DNA from 2 places in the Microbacterium sp. R1 genome. Region 1 is predicted to be linked to the other one. Evidence: riboswitches for the same ligand, from Rfam matches in the RefSeq annotation. Region 1 holds a riboswitch; the other holds the start of a gene.
What was found. Region 1 has a riboswitch for thiamine pyrophosphate ahead of thiM (hydroxyethylthiazole kinase). Riboswitches for the same ligand answer to the same signal wherever they lie in the genome.
Positions count from the first base shown of each region.

Region 2: linked by a shared signal. The riboswitch ahead of ILP86_RS01895 (ECF transporter S component) and the one ahead of thiM (hydroxyethylthiazole kinase) in region 1 are both predicted to bind thiamine pyrophosphate.

Region 1 is NZ_JADDUD010000005.1:11,545-18,604, reverse strand. It holds gene ILP86_RS16945 (DUF402 domain-containing protein) at 1-143, shown strand, start outside; gene ILP86_RS16940 (NAD-dependent epimerase/dehydratase family protein) at 140-928, shown strand; gene ILP86_RS19950 (hypothetical protein) at 937-1,101, shown strand; TPP riboswitch at 1,108-1,202, shown strand; gene thiM (hydroxyethylthiazole kinase) at 1,193-2,041, shown strand; gene ILP86_RS16930 (bifunctional hydroxymethylpyrimidine kinase/phosphomethylpyrimidine kinase) at 2,038-4,188, shown strand; gene argC (N-acetyl-gamma-glutamyl-phosphate reductase) at 4,428-5,480, shown strand; gene argJ (bifunctional glutamate N-acetyltransferase/amino-acid acetyltransferase ArgJ) at 5,477-6,634, shown strand; gene argB (acetylglutamate kinase) at 6,631-7,060, shown strand, end outside.
Region 2 is NZ_JADDUD010000001.1:398,214-405,273, forward strand. It holds gene ILP86_RS01885 (ABC transporter ATP-binding protein) at 1-1,871, shown strand, start outside; gene ILP86_RS19865 (D-alanyl-D-alanine carboxypeptidase family protein) at 1,951-3,609, opposite strand; TPP riboswitch at 3,691-3,800, shown strand; gene ILP86_RS01895 (ECF transporter S component) at 3,793-4,449, shown strand; gene ILP86_RS01900 (ABC transporter ATP-binding protein) at 4,452-5,903, shown strand; gene ILP86_RS01905 (energy-coupling factor transporter transmembrane protein EcfT) at 5,900-6,679, shown strand; gene ILP86_RS01910 (CHY zinc finger protein) at 6,676-7,020, opposite strand; gene ILP86_RS01915 (aminoglycoside 3'-phosphotransferase) at 7,017-7,060, opposite strand, start outside.

The sequences.
Region 1 (7,060 bases):
AGCGGCACGCGGACGCGGCCATCGCGTCGTTCGAGGCCGACGACTGGCCGTTCGACTCCGCGTGGACCCGCTGGCGGCCCGACCCCGCCTGGACGGTTCCGGTGCTGGCAGGCCTTGACCGGTTGGGTGCAGGCACACCATGACGGATGTTCTGATCCTGGGCGGCACCGGGTGGCTCTCCGGGCGCATCGCCGGTCACTGGCGCGACCACGGAGCCACGGTCACCTGCCTCGCTCGAGGCACACGGCCCGCGCCGGAGGGAACGGTCCTGGTGCGTGGCGATCGCGAGGAGGCTTCGACCTACGCCGACCTCGCACGACGGGAGTGGGACCACGTCGTCGACATCTCCTCCCAGGCGGCGCATGTCGATCGGGCAGTCGAGATGCTGGGCGATCGAGCGGCACGATGGACGTACGTGTCATCCGTGTCGGTGTACTCCGATGACGAGACGGTCGGTGCGGACGAATCGGCTCCACGACACCCGGCGGCGGTTCTCGGCGACGAGTACGAGTACGCGGCGCAGAAGGTCGCCGCCGAGGACTCCGTCGCCCGATTGGGGGAGCGGGCACTCGTGGTGCGTCCCGGCCTGATCGTGGGCGACGGAGACCCGAGCGACCGCTTCGGCTACTGGAGTGCCGCGTTCGCTCGTGCCGACGCTGACGCCGTGCTGCTGCCCCCGCTGGACGGGCGGAGCGCTCAGTTGATCGACGTCGACGATCTGGCGGAGTACATCGTCACCGCGCGAGGCAGCGGACCGTCAACGCCGTCGGCGACGAGAGGCCTCTCGCGGATGTGCTGCGGATGGTCCGCGCTGCATCCGGGCACACCGGGGCGACCGTCGTCGCGGACGAGGAGTGGCTCATCGCGCGTGACGTGGACCACTGGGCCGGCCCGCACTCCCTGCCGCTGTGGCTCCCGCCCGAGATGACGGGATTCATGACCCGCTCGAACGCGGCATTCCATGAGACCGGTGGGATGCTCCGTCCGCTCGTCGACACGATCGAGCGCGTGCTCGCCGACGAACGGGAGCGCGGACTCGACCGCGAACGACGTGCCGGGCTCACGCGGGCGCAGGAGCGGGCGCTGCTGGCCGATCGATAGACTGCGGACAGTGACACGGGGTGCCGCGATCCGCGGCTGAGAACAGACCCGTCGAACCTGATCTAGTTCGTACTAGCGAAGGGATGTCGCGATGAGCGATCTTCTGCGTCCTGATTCCACACACGATCTCGCCGAAAAGGCTGCGGTGCTGCTGGGGGTGTTGCGTGAGGCGCCACCGCTGACGCACTGCATCACCAATGCCGTGGTCACCGGCTTCACCGCCAACGTGCTGCTGGCGCTCGGGGCTGCTCCCGCCATGGTCGACATCGTCGGGGAGGTCGGCATGTTCGCCGGTGTCGCCTCGGGGATGCTGGTCAACCTGGGGACGCCCACCCCGGAGCAGCGCGCGGCGACTCTGGAAGCCGTCACCGGTGCGAGGGCAGCCGGTACGCCCTGGGTGCTCGACCCCGTCGCGGTCGGTGCGCTCCCGGTGCGCACCGCACTCGCGCGTCAACTCGTCGAGCAGCGTCCGACCGCGATCCGCGGCAACGCCTCGGAGGTGCTGGCTCTCGCGGGGCTCAGCGCCGGTGGGCGAGGTGTGGATTCCACCGACAGCACCGAGTCCGCGGCCGAGGCCGCATCGGCGCTGGCTCGGACGACACGCGGTGTGGTGGCCGTGTCCGGCCCGATCGATCTGCTCACCGACGGCGAACGCGTGCTGCGGTTGTCCAACGGGCACGAGCTGCTCACGATGGTCACGGGCGGCGGTTGTGCTCTGGGCGCGGTGATGGCGGCCTTCCTCGGCGCTGCGCGGGCGACAGGGCACGACGCGCTCACGGCGGTCGCGTCGGCGAGCCTCGTGTACACGATCGCGGCGGAGCAGGCAGCGGAGCGGTCCACCGGGCCGGGGAGCTTCGCCGTCGCGCTGCTGGATGCCCTCGCCGCGGTGGATTCCGCTGACATCAGGGTCCGTGCCCGCGCCGAAGGCGGTGCCCTGTGAACGCCGACCTCTCGCTCTACCTCGTCACGGATGCGGAGCTGTGCGGAGACCGGGGCGTCGTCGAGACCGTCCGGCACGCGGTGGAAGGCGGGGTGCGCATCGTGCAGCTGCGCGACAAGGACGCGACCGACGAGGAGACGGTCGAACAGCTGGTCGCGCTGTCGCAGGCGATCGACGGTCGGGCGCTGCTCGTGGTGAACGATCGGCTGGGCGCGGCCGTGGCTGCTCGTGAGCGTGGAGCCAGGGTCGATGGCGTGCACCTCGGTCAGGGCGACGCCTCGGTGCTGCGCGCCCGTGAGGCACTCGGACCCGATGCGTTGATCGGCCTCACCGCCAACACTGCCGCGCACCTCGACGTGCTGCGGGCCCTCCCGGCCGGGACGGTCGACTACCTCGGGGTCGGCGTCATCCGTCCCACCCTCACGAAGCCGGATCACCCCGTGCCGCTGGGCGTGGAGGGATTTCGCGACTTCGCCAGGCGCAGCGCACTCCCGTGCGTGGCGATCGGCGGTGTCCACATCGACGACACCGAGGCCCTTCGCGATGCCGGTGCGGCGGGGGTGGCCGTGGTCTCGGCGCTGTGTGCCGCCGACGATCCGGCCGCCGTAGCGACGCGGTTCCTGCGGCGCTGGCGCTCCGGGGGTGTACCGCGAGTGCTCAGCATCGCCGGGAGCGACCCGTCCGGAGGTGCGGGCATCCAGGCGGACCTCAAGTCCATCGCCGCGAACGGCGGGTACGGGATGGCTGTGCTCACGGCGCTGACCGCGCAGAACACGCAGGGCGTGCGCGCTGTGCACGTGCCGCCGGTCGACTTCCTCCGCGCGCAGCTCGATGCCGTGTCGGACGACATCGTGATCGACGCCGTGAAGATCGGGATGCTCGCCGACGCCGAGGTCATCCGCGCAGTGGGGGCGTGGCTCGACCGCGTGCGCCCGCCTGTCGTGGTGCTCGATCCCGTCATGGTCGCGACCTCCGGCGACCGGCTGCTGGATCCGGAGGCGGAGCGAGCACTGCACGGACTCCTCGCGCGGGCGACTCTGGTCACTCCGAATCTCGCCGAACTCGCGGTGCTCGCCGGTCGGGAGATCGCCGACTGGGAGGATGCCATCTCCGCGGCGCACGAGCTGTCCGCCCGGATCGATGCGGCCGTCCTGGTCAAGGGCGGCCATCTCGTCGGGGATGAGGCCCCCGATGCGTTGGTCGACGCGGCGCGCGGTCTGCGCAGAGACTTTCCAGGACGACGGATCACGACCGGAAACACCCATGGCACCGGCTGCTCGCTGTCGTCCGCGCTCGCGACCCTGCTCGCGCGGGGGCGCGACGCAGAAGCGGCCGTCGGCGCCGCGCGCATCTGGCTTCGCGAAGCCCTGCGGGCGGGGGACGCGTTGCGCGTCGGCGGTGGGCACGGGCCGATCAACCACTTCTCCGGACTCTGGGAACGGGCGGGAACAGAGGCCCGTCCGATCGCGGACGACATCGCGGCGGACTGGTGGCACGACATCAGGGAGATCCGCACCGCGATCGACGAGCTGCCCTTCATCCGCGCGCTCGCCGACGGGACGCTGGAGCGCGGACCGTTCCTGTCCTATCTCGCCCAGGACGCGCTGTACCTGCGCGAGTACGCCCGTGTGCTCGCGGAAGCGTCCCGGCTCGCGCCGACATCCGATGAGCAGGCGTTCTGGGCGGAGTCGGCCCGCGGTTCGATCGTGGGCGAGATCGAGCTGCACGCGTCGTGGTTGACTCCGACGCAGGGGGTGAGCGCGGACACGTTCTCCGCCGAGCCGGGGGCGGCCACCACCGCCTACCTCGATCACCTGCGCTCTGTCGCGTTCGGTGGGGACTACGCGGAGATCGTCGCGGCCGTCCTCCCGTGCTTCTGGCTCTACACCGACCTCGGCCGACGCCTGCACGCCGGGGCCTTCGGTCAGTACGCGCAGGATCCCCAGCACCCCTACGCCTCGTGGCTGGCGACCTACGCCGATCCCGCGTTCGAAGAGGCGACCGAGACGGCGATCGCCTACGCCTCCGAAGCGGCGGCAACGGCTGATGCCGCGACCCGCGCCAGGATGCGCCACGTCTTCGAGGTCTCGAGTGCCCACGAACTCGCCTTCTTCGCCGCACCGCTGGAGCCCTCACCCCGCAGATGACGAACCGGATTTGCGGTGGCAGCCGAGGCCGCGCTACTGTCGCGACATGCCTTCGGCCGCCACCGCTTCTCCGACGCTCGCTCCGAGCGTCATCGCTGTGCGCCGACGCCGCGGCCGCCGACTGTAGGCGACCCCGCCCTTCTGCCCGTGCGCGCACGGCGGTCGAGTGCCGGTGTCGCCGCCTCCGGCCCCGTCCACGGTCCCGATTTCCTCGAGGGCCTGACCGTTAAGGTAGAAGCATGACGTATTCCGTCGCCGTCTCCGGCGCATCCGGCTACGCAGGCGGCGAGATTCTGCGCCTCCTGGCCGCCCATCCCGACATGGAGATCCGCACCGTCACGGCGCATTCGAACGCCGGGCAGCCTCTCGTCGATCACCAGCCGCACCTGCGCTCACTCGCACACCTCACGCTGCAGGACACGACACCGGAGATCCTCGCCGGCCACGACATCGTGTTCCTCGCCTTGCCGCACGGGCAGTCGGGGCAGTACACCGATGCGCTGGGCGATGTCCCGCTCGTGATCGATGCCGGCGCCGACCACCGACTCACGTCCGCCTCGGCGTGGGATGCGTTCTACGGCGGCGACTTCCACGAGCCGTGGACCTACGGTGTGCCCGAGCTCCTCATCGACGGGGTCAAGCAGCGTGAGCACCTCCGTGGAGCCACGCGCATCGCGGCGCCGGGATGCAATGCCTCCACCGTGAGTCTCAGCCTCGCGCCCGGTGTGGCCTCCGGGGTGATCGACCCCTCCGACATCGTCTCCGTGCTCGCCGTCGGACCGTCCGGCGCGGGGAAGAGCCTCAAGACGAACCTGCTCGGCAGCGAGATCCTGGGCACCGCCAACCCCTATGCGGTCGGCGGCACCCACAGACACATCCCCGAGATCCGTCAGGCGCTCGCCGCGGCGTCCGGGGTGGAGTCCGACGGCATCCGGATCTCGTTCACGCCGGTGCTGGTGCCCATGTCGCGCGGGATCCTCGCCACGTCCACCGCACCCATCGTCGACGGTGCGACGGATGCGCAGATCCGTGACGCCTGGCAGAGCGCCTATGGCGACGAGACCTTCGTGCAGCTGCTGCCCGAGGGACGCTTCCCCCGCACGGCCGACGTGCTCGGAGCCAACACCGCGCTGATCGGCCTCGCGATCGACCGGGCCGCGAACCGGGTCACGGTCGTCACCGCGGTCGACAACCTCGTCAAGGGCACCGCCGGCGCTGCCGTCCAATCCATGAACATCGCGCTGGGTCTTCCCGAAGCCCGCGCCCTCTCAGTGAACGGAGTAGCGCCGTGAGCGTCACCGCCCCCGCAGGATTCGAAGCGGCCGGTGTCGCCGCCGGGCTGAAGTCGACCGGGAAGCCCGATGTCGCCGTCGTCGTCAACCGCGGACCTCGCAAGGTGGGTGCCGCGGTCTTCACCAGCAACCGCGCCAAGGCGAACCCGATCATCTGGTCGCAGCAGGCAGTGGCCGACCGGGTCGTCGAGGCCGTGGTGCTCAACTCCGGCGGTGCGAACTGCTTCACCGGCGCGTTCGGGTTCCAGACCACCCACCAGACGGCGGAGAAGGCGGCCGAACTGCTCGGCGTCAGCGCCGGGGATGTGCTGATCTGCTCCACCGGTCTTATCGGCACCGGGGACGAGACGTTCCGCTCGCGTGTGCTGGCCGGCACCGAGCAGGCGATCGCCGAGCTCAGCGCCGACGGCGGGGAGAGCGCGGCACAGGCCATCATGACCACCGACACCGTTGCGAAGACCGCCGTGATCAGCCGTGATGGCTGGACGATCGGCGGTATGGCGAAGGGCGCCGGCATGCTCGCGCCGGGACTCGCCACGATGCTCGTGGTGATCACCACCGATGCCGTCCTCGAGCCGCTTCAGGCCGATGAGGCGCTGCGCCGTGCGACAGGGCAGACGTTCGACCGTCTCGATTCCGACGGCTGCATGTCGACGAACGACCAAGTCACGCTCCTCGCCAACGGGGCATCCGAGGTCGTGCCGGACCTCGACGACTTCACCGCCGCGCTCATCGAGCTCTCCCAGGAGCTCGCGGTCAAGCTGCAGGGTGATGCCGAGGGCGCGAGCCACGACATCACGATCGAGGTGCAGCATGCGGTGACCGAGCAGGACGCCGTCGAGGTCGGCCGGTCGGTCGCGCGCAACAACCTCTTCAAGGCAGCGATCTTCGGCAACGATCCGAACTGGGGGCGGGTGCTCGCGGCGATCGGAACGACGAATGCGCAGTTCGACCCCTACGACGTCGACGTCTGGATGAACGGCGTGCGCGTCTGCAGCCAGGGTGGTCCGGACCGCCCCCGCGAAGAGGTCGACCTCACCCCGCGCGCCACGCACCTCGTTATCGACCTCAAGGTCGGGGAGTCGACGGCCACGGTGCTCACGAACGACCTGACCCACGACTACGTGCACGAGAACAGCGCCTACGCCTCATGACCGACATCCAGGACACCACGCCGGACGTCGCCGCGCAGAAGGCCACGACGCTCATCGAGTCGCTGCCGTGGCTGAAGAAGTTCCGCGACCAGATCGTCGTCATCAAGTACGGCGGCAACGCCATGGTGTCGGAGGAGCTGCAGGACGCCTTCGCCCAGGACATCGCCTACCTCCGCTACGTCGGGGTGCTTCCGGTCGTGGTGCATGGTGGAGGGCCGCAGATCTCCAACATGCTGCAGCGGCTCGAGATCCCGAGCGAGTTCAAGGGCGGCTACCGCGTCACCAACACCGAGGCGATCAGCGTCGTGCGCATGGTGCTCACCGGTCAGGTCAACCCGCAGCTCGTGTCGAAGATCAACTCGCACGGCCCGATCGCGACCGGCCTCAGCGGGGAGGACGCCGGACTCTTCGGAGGGCGCCGTCGTG
Region 2 (7,060 bases), on a different contig from region 1:
ACGTGGTGGTCGACGCGCTGCGGGCAGGCGGACAGGACGACTTCGCGAACCAGGTCGGCGCGCTGGGAGACTTCACGGTCGGCCAGGGCATCGACTTCGACGCGCTGCGGCTCGTCATCGCCGCCGTGCTCGGCATCTACGTGGCCGCCGCCTTCCTCACCTGGATCCAGGGTTACGTCATCAACGTGATCATGGTGCGCACCATGTGGCGACTGCGCGAATCGGTCGAGGCGAAGATCAACCGCCTGCCCCTGGCGTACTTCGACAAGGTGCAGCGCGGCGAGCTGATCTCGCGCGTCACGAACGACATCGACAACATCACGCAGACGATGCAGCAGTCGCTCTCGGGCGCACTCACCTCGGTGCTCACCGTGATCGGCGTGCTCGTGATGATGTTCTCGATCTCATGGCAGCTCGCCCTCGTGGCCCTCATCACGCTGCCTCTCATGGGCGTGATCTTCGGCATCATCGGACCGCGGTCGCAGAAGGCCTTCGGCACGCAGTGGCGCAAGGTCGGGCGGCTCAACGCCCGTGTCGAGGAGGCGTTCTCTGGCCACGCGCTGGTGAAGGTCTTCGGTCGCGAGAAGGACGCACTGGACAAGTTCCAGGACGAGAACGAAGAGCTGTTCCAGGCGAGCTTCAAGGCGCAGTTCCTCTCCGGCATCATCATGCCGGCGATGATGTTCGTCGGGAACCTCAGCTACGTGGGCATCGCGGTGCTCGGTGGTCTGATGGTCGCCAACGGTCAGCTCCGCCTCGGTGACGTGCAGGCGTTCATCCAGTACTCGCAGCAGTTCACGCAGCCGCTGTCCGAGCTGGGCGGAATGGCCGCTGTCGTGCAGTCCGGCACCGCCTCCGCCGAGCGTGTGTTCGAACTGCTCGACGCCGAGGAGCAGGAGGCCGACGACGCCGATGCTCCCGAGCTCGTGGAGGGCAAGGGCGTCATCGAGTTCGAGAACGTCGCGTTCTCGTACACGCCGGATCGTCCGCTCATCCGTGATCTGTCGTTCCGGGTGGAGCCGGGTCAGACCGTCGCGATCGTCGGTCCGACCGGTGCGGGCAAGACGACGCTGGTCAACCTGATCATGCGCTTCTACGAGCTCAGCGGTGGACGGATCATGCTCGACGGGCAGGACATCGCCGAGGTGACCCGCGACGAGCTGCGATCGCGCACCGGCATGGTGCTCCAGGACCCGTGGCTGTTCGCCGGCAGCATCCGCGAGAACATCCGCTACGGTCGCTCGACCGCGACCGATGAAGAGGTCCTCGCCGCAGCCAGGGCCACCTACGTCGACCGCTTCGTGCACGCCCTCCCCGAGGGATATGACACGGTGCTCGACGAGGATGCAGCGAACGTGTCGGCCGGTGAGCGTCAGCTCATCACCATCGCGCGGGCGTTCGTCGCACAGCCGTCGATCCTCATCCTCGATGAGGCCACGTCGGCGGTCGACACCCGCACCGAACTGCTGCTGCAGCACGCGATGGCCGCGCTCCGAGAGGGGCGCACGTCGTTCGTGATCGCGCACCGGCTGTCGACCATCCGCGATGCCGACCTCATCCTGGTGATGGAGCACGGCGACATCGTGGAGAAGGGTACGCACGACGAGCTCATCGCCGCGCAGGGCGCCTATTGGCGTCTGTACCAGTCGCAGTTCGAGCAGGCCGCGACCGACATCGACGCCGAAGACGCTCTCACGGGAACGACGCCGGTCGTCGTCACCGGCGAAGCGGGCGACACCGATGCTGCGGGCGCGGAGGCTGCAGCCGCTGTGGCCGGCGCGTCCGTCGGCGCACAGGTGCCGGCAGTCGAGACGGCCGCGGCGCAGGCCCTGCTGGAAGACGGCGCTGACGGCTCCGATCACCGCTCCTGACCTACGGCATCAACGCACGACGCCCCACCGCCGCTCACGCGGGGTGGGGCGTCGTCGTAGGCGATCGCCGGGGAGTGCGTCAGGGCTGGTCGGCTCTGATCCCGAGCAGCTCGAGCGGGTGGGTCAGACGCCACCAGGGACTCGGCCCCTCGACATCCGCGGCCAGCACCAGCGGAGTCGTCGTGGTGTTGACCGGTCCTGCCGTGGTCAGCGTGCCCACCGTGTCACCCTGTTCGCGTTCTTCGCCGAGGTCGAAGGCGGTCGCGGCGGTCGCGGTCGCGCTGTTCCAGAGCACCACATCGGCGTCGGATTCGGTGATGACGTCGACCTGCTCGCCCCACGGAGTCGTGACGCTGCCGACCACGGTGTCCTTCGCGACGGCCGGCGCCTGCGCTTCCAGTGCGGATTCCGCCTCGGCGAACAGGGAACGCGTGAGAGCGAGTCGCTCGTCGTCCCCGGCTTGATTCAGCGCCGCGGCGAACAGGTGCACCGTGGTGTCACCGATCACGAGGTCCTTCGCGGTGAGAAGGTTCCAGCCGACCAGGGTGCCGGTCTTGATGCCGACGACACCGGGATCGTCGAGCATGCCGTTCGTGTTCACGACGGTGCCCGCACCCGGGAGGTCGACGGACTTGGTGCCGACGATCTCGGCGAAGACCGGGTTCTGCATCGCACGCTCGCCGAGCGCCACCAGGGCCTCGGGCGTGGCCACGTTGCGCTCGTCGAAGCCGGAGGGGGTCACCACGGTGATTCCGGTCAGGCCACGTTCGCGCAACCACACCTCTGCAGCCCTCGCGAACTCGCGCTCGGAGCCCCAGATCTCGGTCGCGAGCCGATCGATGTAGTTGTTCGCGGAACCCATGAGCGTCCCCTGCAACAGCTGGTACTCCGTGAGGACTCCGCCGATGGGCACGTCGAGGGCGGACTGGTCACTGCGCCGGTAGTCCCAGTACTTCACGCTGTCGGCGCGGGTGAACGAGAACTCGGGTCCTTGCTCCCCGACAGCGAGCGGCATGCGGTCGAGCACCATCAGACTGCTGACGACCTTGGTGATGCTCGCGATGCTCACGGCGTCGGGCACCGAAGCCGCCGTCGTCATGCCCGCGATGCCGACGGCACCCGCACCCTCGGTCGGCCAGGTCACGGCGGCGGCAGCGGCGGGAGTCGTCGCGAACTCGACCGACTGCACCGTCGGCGGCACCTCGTGGAGGGGCCAGAGCAGTGTGGTGCCGGCGTAGACGGCGACGAGACCGGCGAGCGTGGCCAGCGGGACCAGGACACCCGGGCGGGCGATGGCGGGGCGAAGACGCGCACCGCGCAGCAGACCGCTCGATCGCTCGGCCTCCGAGGTGTCGTCGAGAGTGGCCGTGGCGGTGTGCTCGGCGACGGTCGCGGCGTCCACCCAGGTGAGAGCGGTGGCCGTCGTGGTGTCGTCGGCCCACTGGGGCGCGGCTGTCTCCGACGCGGTGAGTTCGCCGGAAGGATCCGGGACCGTGCGGTCGCGAGGGATGAACGGCGGCTTCGTCAGCGCGGGGGTGGCCGGTTCCGGGGCGCTCACGGCCTCCGGTGGAACGACGGGCTCCGGGTCTACGACCGTGTCCGGGGCACCCACTCGAGTCGACGTCTGCTCGGCCGTCAGCACCGATCCGCCTGTCGCGGTGTCGGCGGTGTCGGCGGGGGCAGGGCCGTCGTCGCCGACGACGCCCGTCGCCTCGTCGGCGGGATCTGATGCGGTCACTCGTTTACGGTACCCAATCCCGCGCGTGTTCCGCGGCGCCGGGCCCTGTCGCCACGGGGGTGTCGCCGACGGTAGGATCGTCAGCACAACCACGGGAGTCCGGCGAGCCGGGCTGAGAGGGAGCGAATCGCGCTTCGACCGTCGAACCTGATCTGGGTCATGCCAGCGCAGGGAGGAGTTCAGATGAGTACGCCCACGTCCGCATCCACGCAGCAGGCATCCGCCGCCGCACAGGATCCGCACCGCACATCGATCTGGCGCTGGCGCGTCGTCGACATCGTCGTTGCCGCCGTCCTCGGCGTCGCGATCGGCCTCGTGTTCTGGGGATGGAACACGATCGGCTACGCCTGGTTCGGTGCGGCCGATGCTCTGACGCCGGGACTGGGCGGTATCGCCGTCGGCATCTGGCTGCTGGGCGGCGTCGTCGGCGGCCTCGTCATCCGCAAGCCCGGTGCGGCGCTGGTCGTCGAGCTCGTCGCAGCGATCGTGTCGATGCTGATCGGCAACGTGTGGGGCGTCTCGACCGTACTGTCCGGCATCGTGCAGGGACTCGGCGCGGAGATCATCTTCGCCCTCTTCTTCTACCGGCGCTTCGGAATCGCGGTCGCAGCGCTCGCCGGTGTCGGTGCAGCGGTGGCTGCCTGGGTGTTCGAGCTGTTCTACGGCAGCTCGCCCAACATCCTGAAGTCCGTCGAGTTCAACACGATCTACCTGGTCAGCGTTGTCGTCTCCGGGGCGATCCTGGCGGGTGTCGTCGGTTGGCTGCTGGTGCGCGCGTTGGCGGTCACCGGTGCACTGAACCGCTTCGCCGTCGGGCGAGAGCACGTGCGCGAGGTCTGACCGTGACCATCGCCGCCCCGGCCCGCGTGCAGGCCGCGGGCTGGGGCTGGCGGTACGCCGGTCGGAAGCTCCCCGCCGTCGCGGACGTCTCGTTCACGATCGAACCGGGTGAGCGGGTGCTGCTGCTCGGCGCCTCCGGTGCCGGGAAGTCGACGCTGCTCGCGGGCCTGGCCGGGGTCCTCGGCGGCGACGACGAAGGGGTGCGAACCGGGTCGCTGCATATCGACGGTGCCGCCCCCGAATCCCGGCACGGTCAGGTGGGCCTCGTCCTGCAGGACCCCGATGCGGGGATCGTGCTGTCGAAGGTCGGCGACGACGTGGCGTTCGGGTGCGAGAACCTCGGTGTGCCCGCATCCGAGATCCCCGGTCGCGTCGCGGAGGCGCTGGATGCCGTCGGGCTCGATGTGCCGCTGCAACGCCCCACGAAGGCCCTGTCGGGCGGACAGAAGCAGCGACTGGTGCTCGCCGGTGTGCTCGCGATGCGCCCAGGGCTGCTGCTGCTCGACGAGCCGACGGCGAACCTCGATCCCGAGGGTGTGCGCGAGGTGCGGGCGAGCGTCGAACATGCCGTCGCCTCCACCGGTGCGACGCTGATCGTCGTCGAGCACCGCACACCGATCTGGGTCGATCTGATGACGCGGGTGATCGTGCTCGCGGCCGACGGCGGACTGCTCGCTGACGGGGAACCGGCCCAGGTGTTCGCGGCATACGGCGATGTGCTGGCGGACGCCGGGGTGTGGGTGCCCGACCGGGGGATCGACCTGCCCGTGCTGGAGCAGGTGTCGGCACCGGACGCGCTCACCGCGTCCGACCTGACGATCGGACGGGAGCATGGAGCGCCGGTGCAGCGCGGGCTCGACCTGCGCGTGCCGCGGGGGAACGCGACGGTGATCACCGGGCCGAACGGCGCCGGCAAGTCGACGCTCGCCCTCACGCTCGCCGGGCTCATCCCGGAGCAGGCGGGAGAGGTGCGGTCGGCACCGGAGCTGGCGGGGCGCAAGGGCACGCGCCCCATCCGCTGGACCTCGCGCGAGCTGCTCACCCGCATCGGGATGGTGTTCCAGGAGCCGGAGCACCAGTTCCTGGCCCAGACCCTTCGCGATGAGCTCGCGGTCGGACCGCGGGCACTCGGCTGGGATCAGGCGAAGACGGATGCGGTCGTTGACGGTCTTCTCGAACGCCTGGGCCTCGCCCCGCTCGCCCTCGCCAACCCGTTCACGCTCTCCGGAGGGCAGAAGCGGCGGCTGTCGGTCGCCACCGTGCTGGCCGGGGCGCCGGAGGTCATCGTGCTCGACGAGCCGACGTTCGGACAGGATCGCCGCGGGTGGATCTCGCTCGTCGCCCTGCTGCAGGAGGAGATCGCGCGTGGCCGGTCGATCATCGCGGTCACGCACGACGACGCGGTGATCCGACACCTGGGCGGTCATCGCATCGAGTTGGGGTCGTCGTCGTGACGGCGACCGAGACCGTGCGCCCGGTCTGGCTCGACGGTGTGAACCCGGTGACGAAGCTGCTGCTCGCCCTGCTGCTGTCCGTGCCGCTGTTCGCCTCCATCGACATCACGAGCGCGCTGGCAGCGATCGTCCTGCAGCTGCTCTGCCTGCCGTTGACGGGGCTGCGTCTGTCGACGGTGCTGAAGCGCCTGCTGCCGATCGCGATCTTCGCCCCCATCGCCGGTGTGAGCATGCTGCTGTATGCGGAACCGGCAGGGCGCATCTACTGGACGTTCGGCTTCGCGACGATCAGCGACGACTCCATCACGCTCGCGATCGCGGTGAGTCTGCGAGTGATCGCGCTCGGACTCCCCACGATCCTGCTGTTCGGCGGCACCGACCCGACCGAGCTCGCCGACGCGTTGGCGCAGGTGGCCAAGCTCCCGAGCCGCTTCGTGCTCGGCATCCTCGCGGGAACGCGCATGCTGGGGCTCTTCCTCGATGACTGGCGCACCATGAGCCTGGCCCGTCGCGCGCGCGGTGTGGGCGACCGGGGTGTGCTGCGACGGTTCTTCTCGATGGCGTTCGTGCTGCTCGTGTTCGCGGTGCGGCGCGGCTCGAAGCTGGCGCTCGCGATGGAGGCCAGGGGCTTCGGCTCCGGCATTCCGCGCACCTGGTCGCGTCCCTCCCGGTTGCACCCGCGTGATGCGGTGGCGGTGATCGGCGGAATAGCGATCATGGCACTTGCGCTCGCCGCCGCCGTGCTCGTCGGGACGTTCCGTTTCGTCTGGAGCTAGCTCCGGTCGAGCTGGAAGTAGTGCTCACGGTGCAGTGCGCACCGCTCGTTGAACAGCGCCGAACACCGTGGACATGCCGTCGCCGCGAAGTACTCGGCGATCGTGAGCTCATGCCCGCACGCACCGCAGAGGATCGCCCGTCTGTCGCGCTCATGGGCCGCCCATTGCTGCGCCGCATGCTTCACGGTCTCCTCGTGGCAGCGGTGGCACGGGTAGTACTCGCCGCAGCAGGCGAAGCGGATCGCGATGATGTCGGTCGGGCCCCGATAGTGCACGCACCGGGTCATGTCGTCGACGACCGGACCGAGCACACGCGGCCGATCGTCGGGCACGATACTCACGTCTCGTTCCAGAGTCGACGGTAGTACTCGAGGCGCTCGT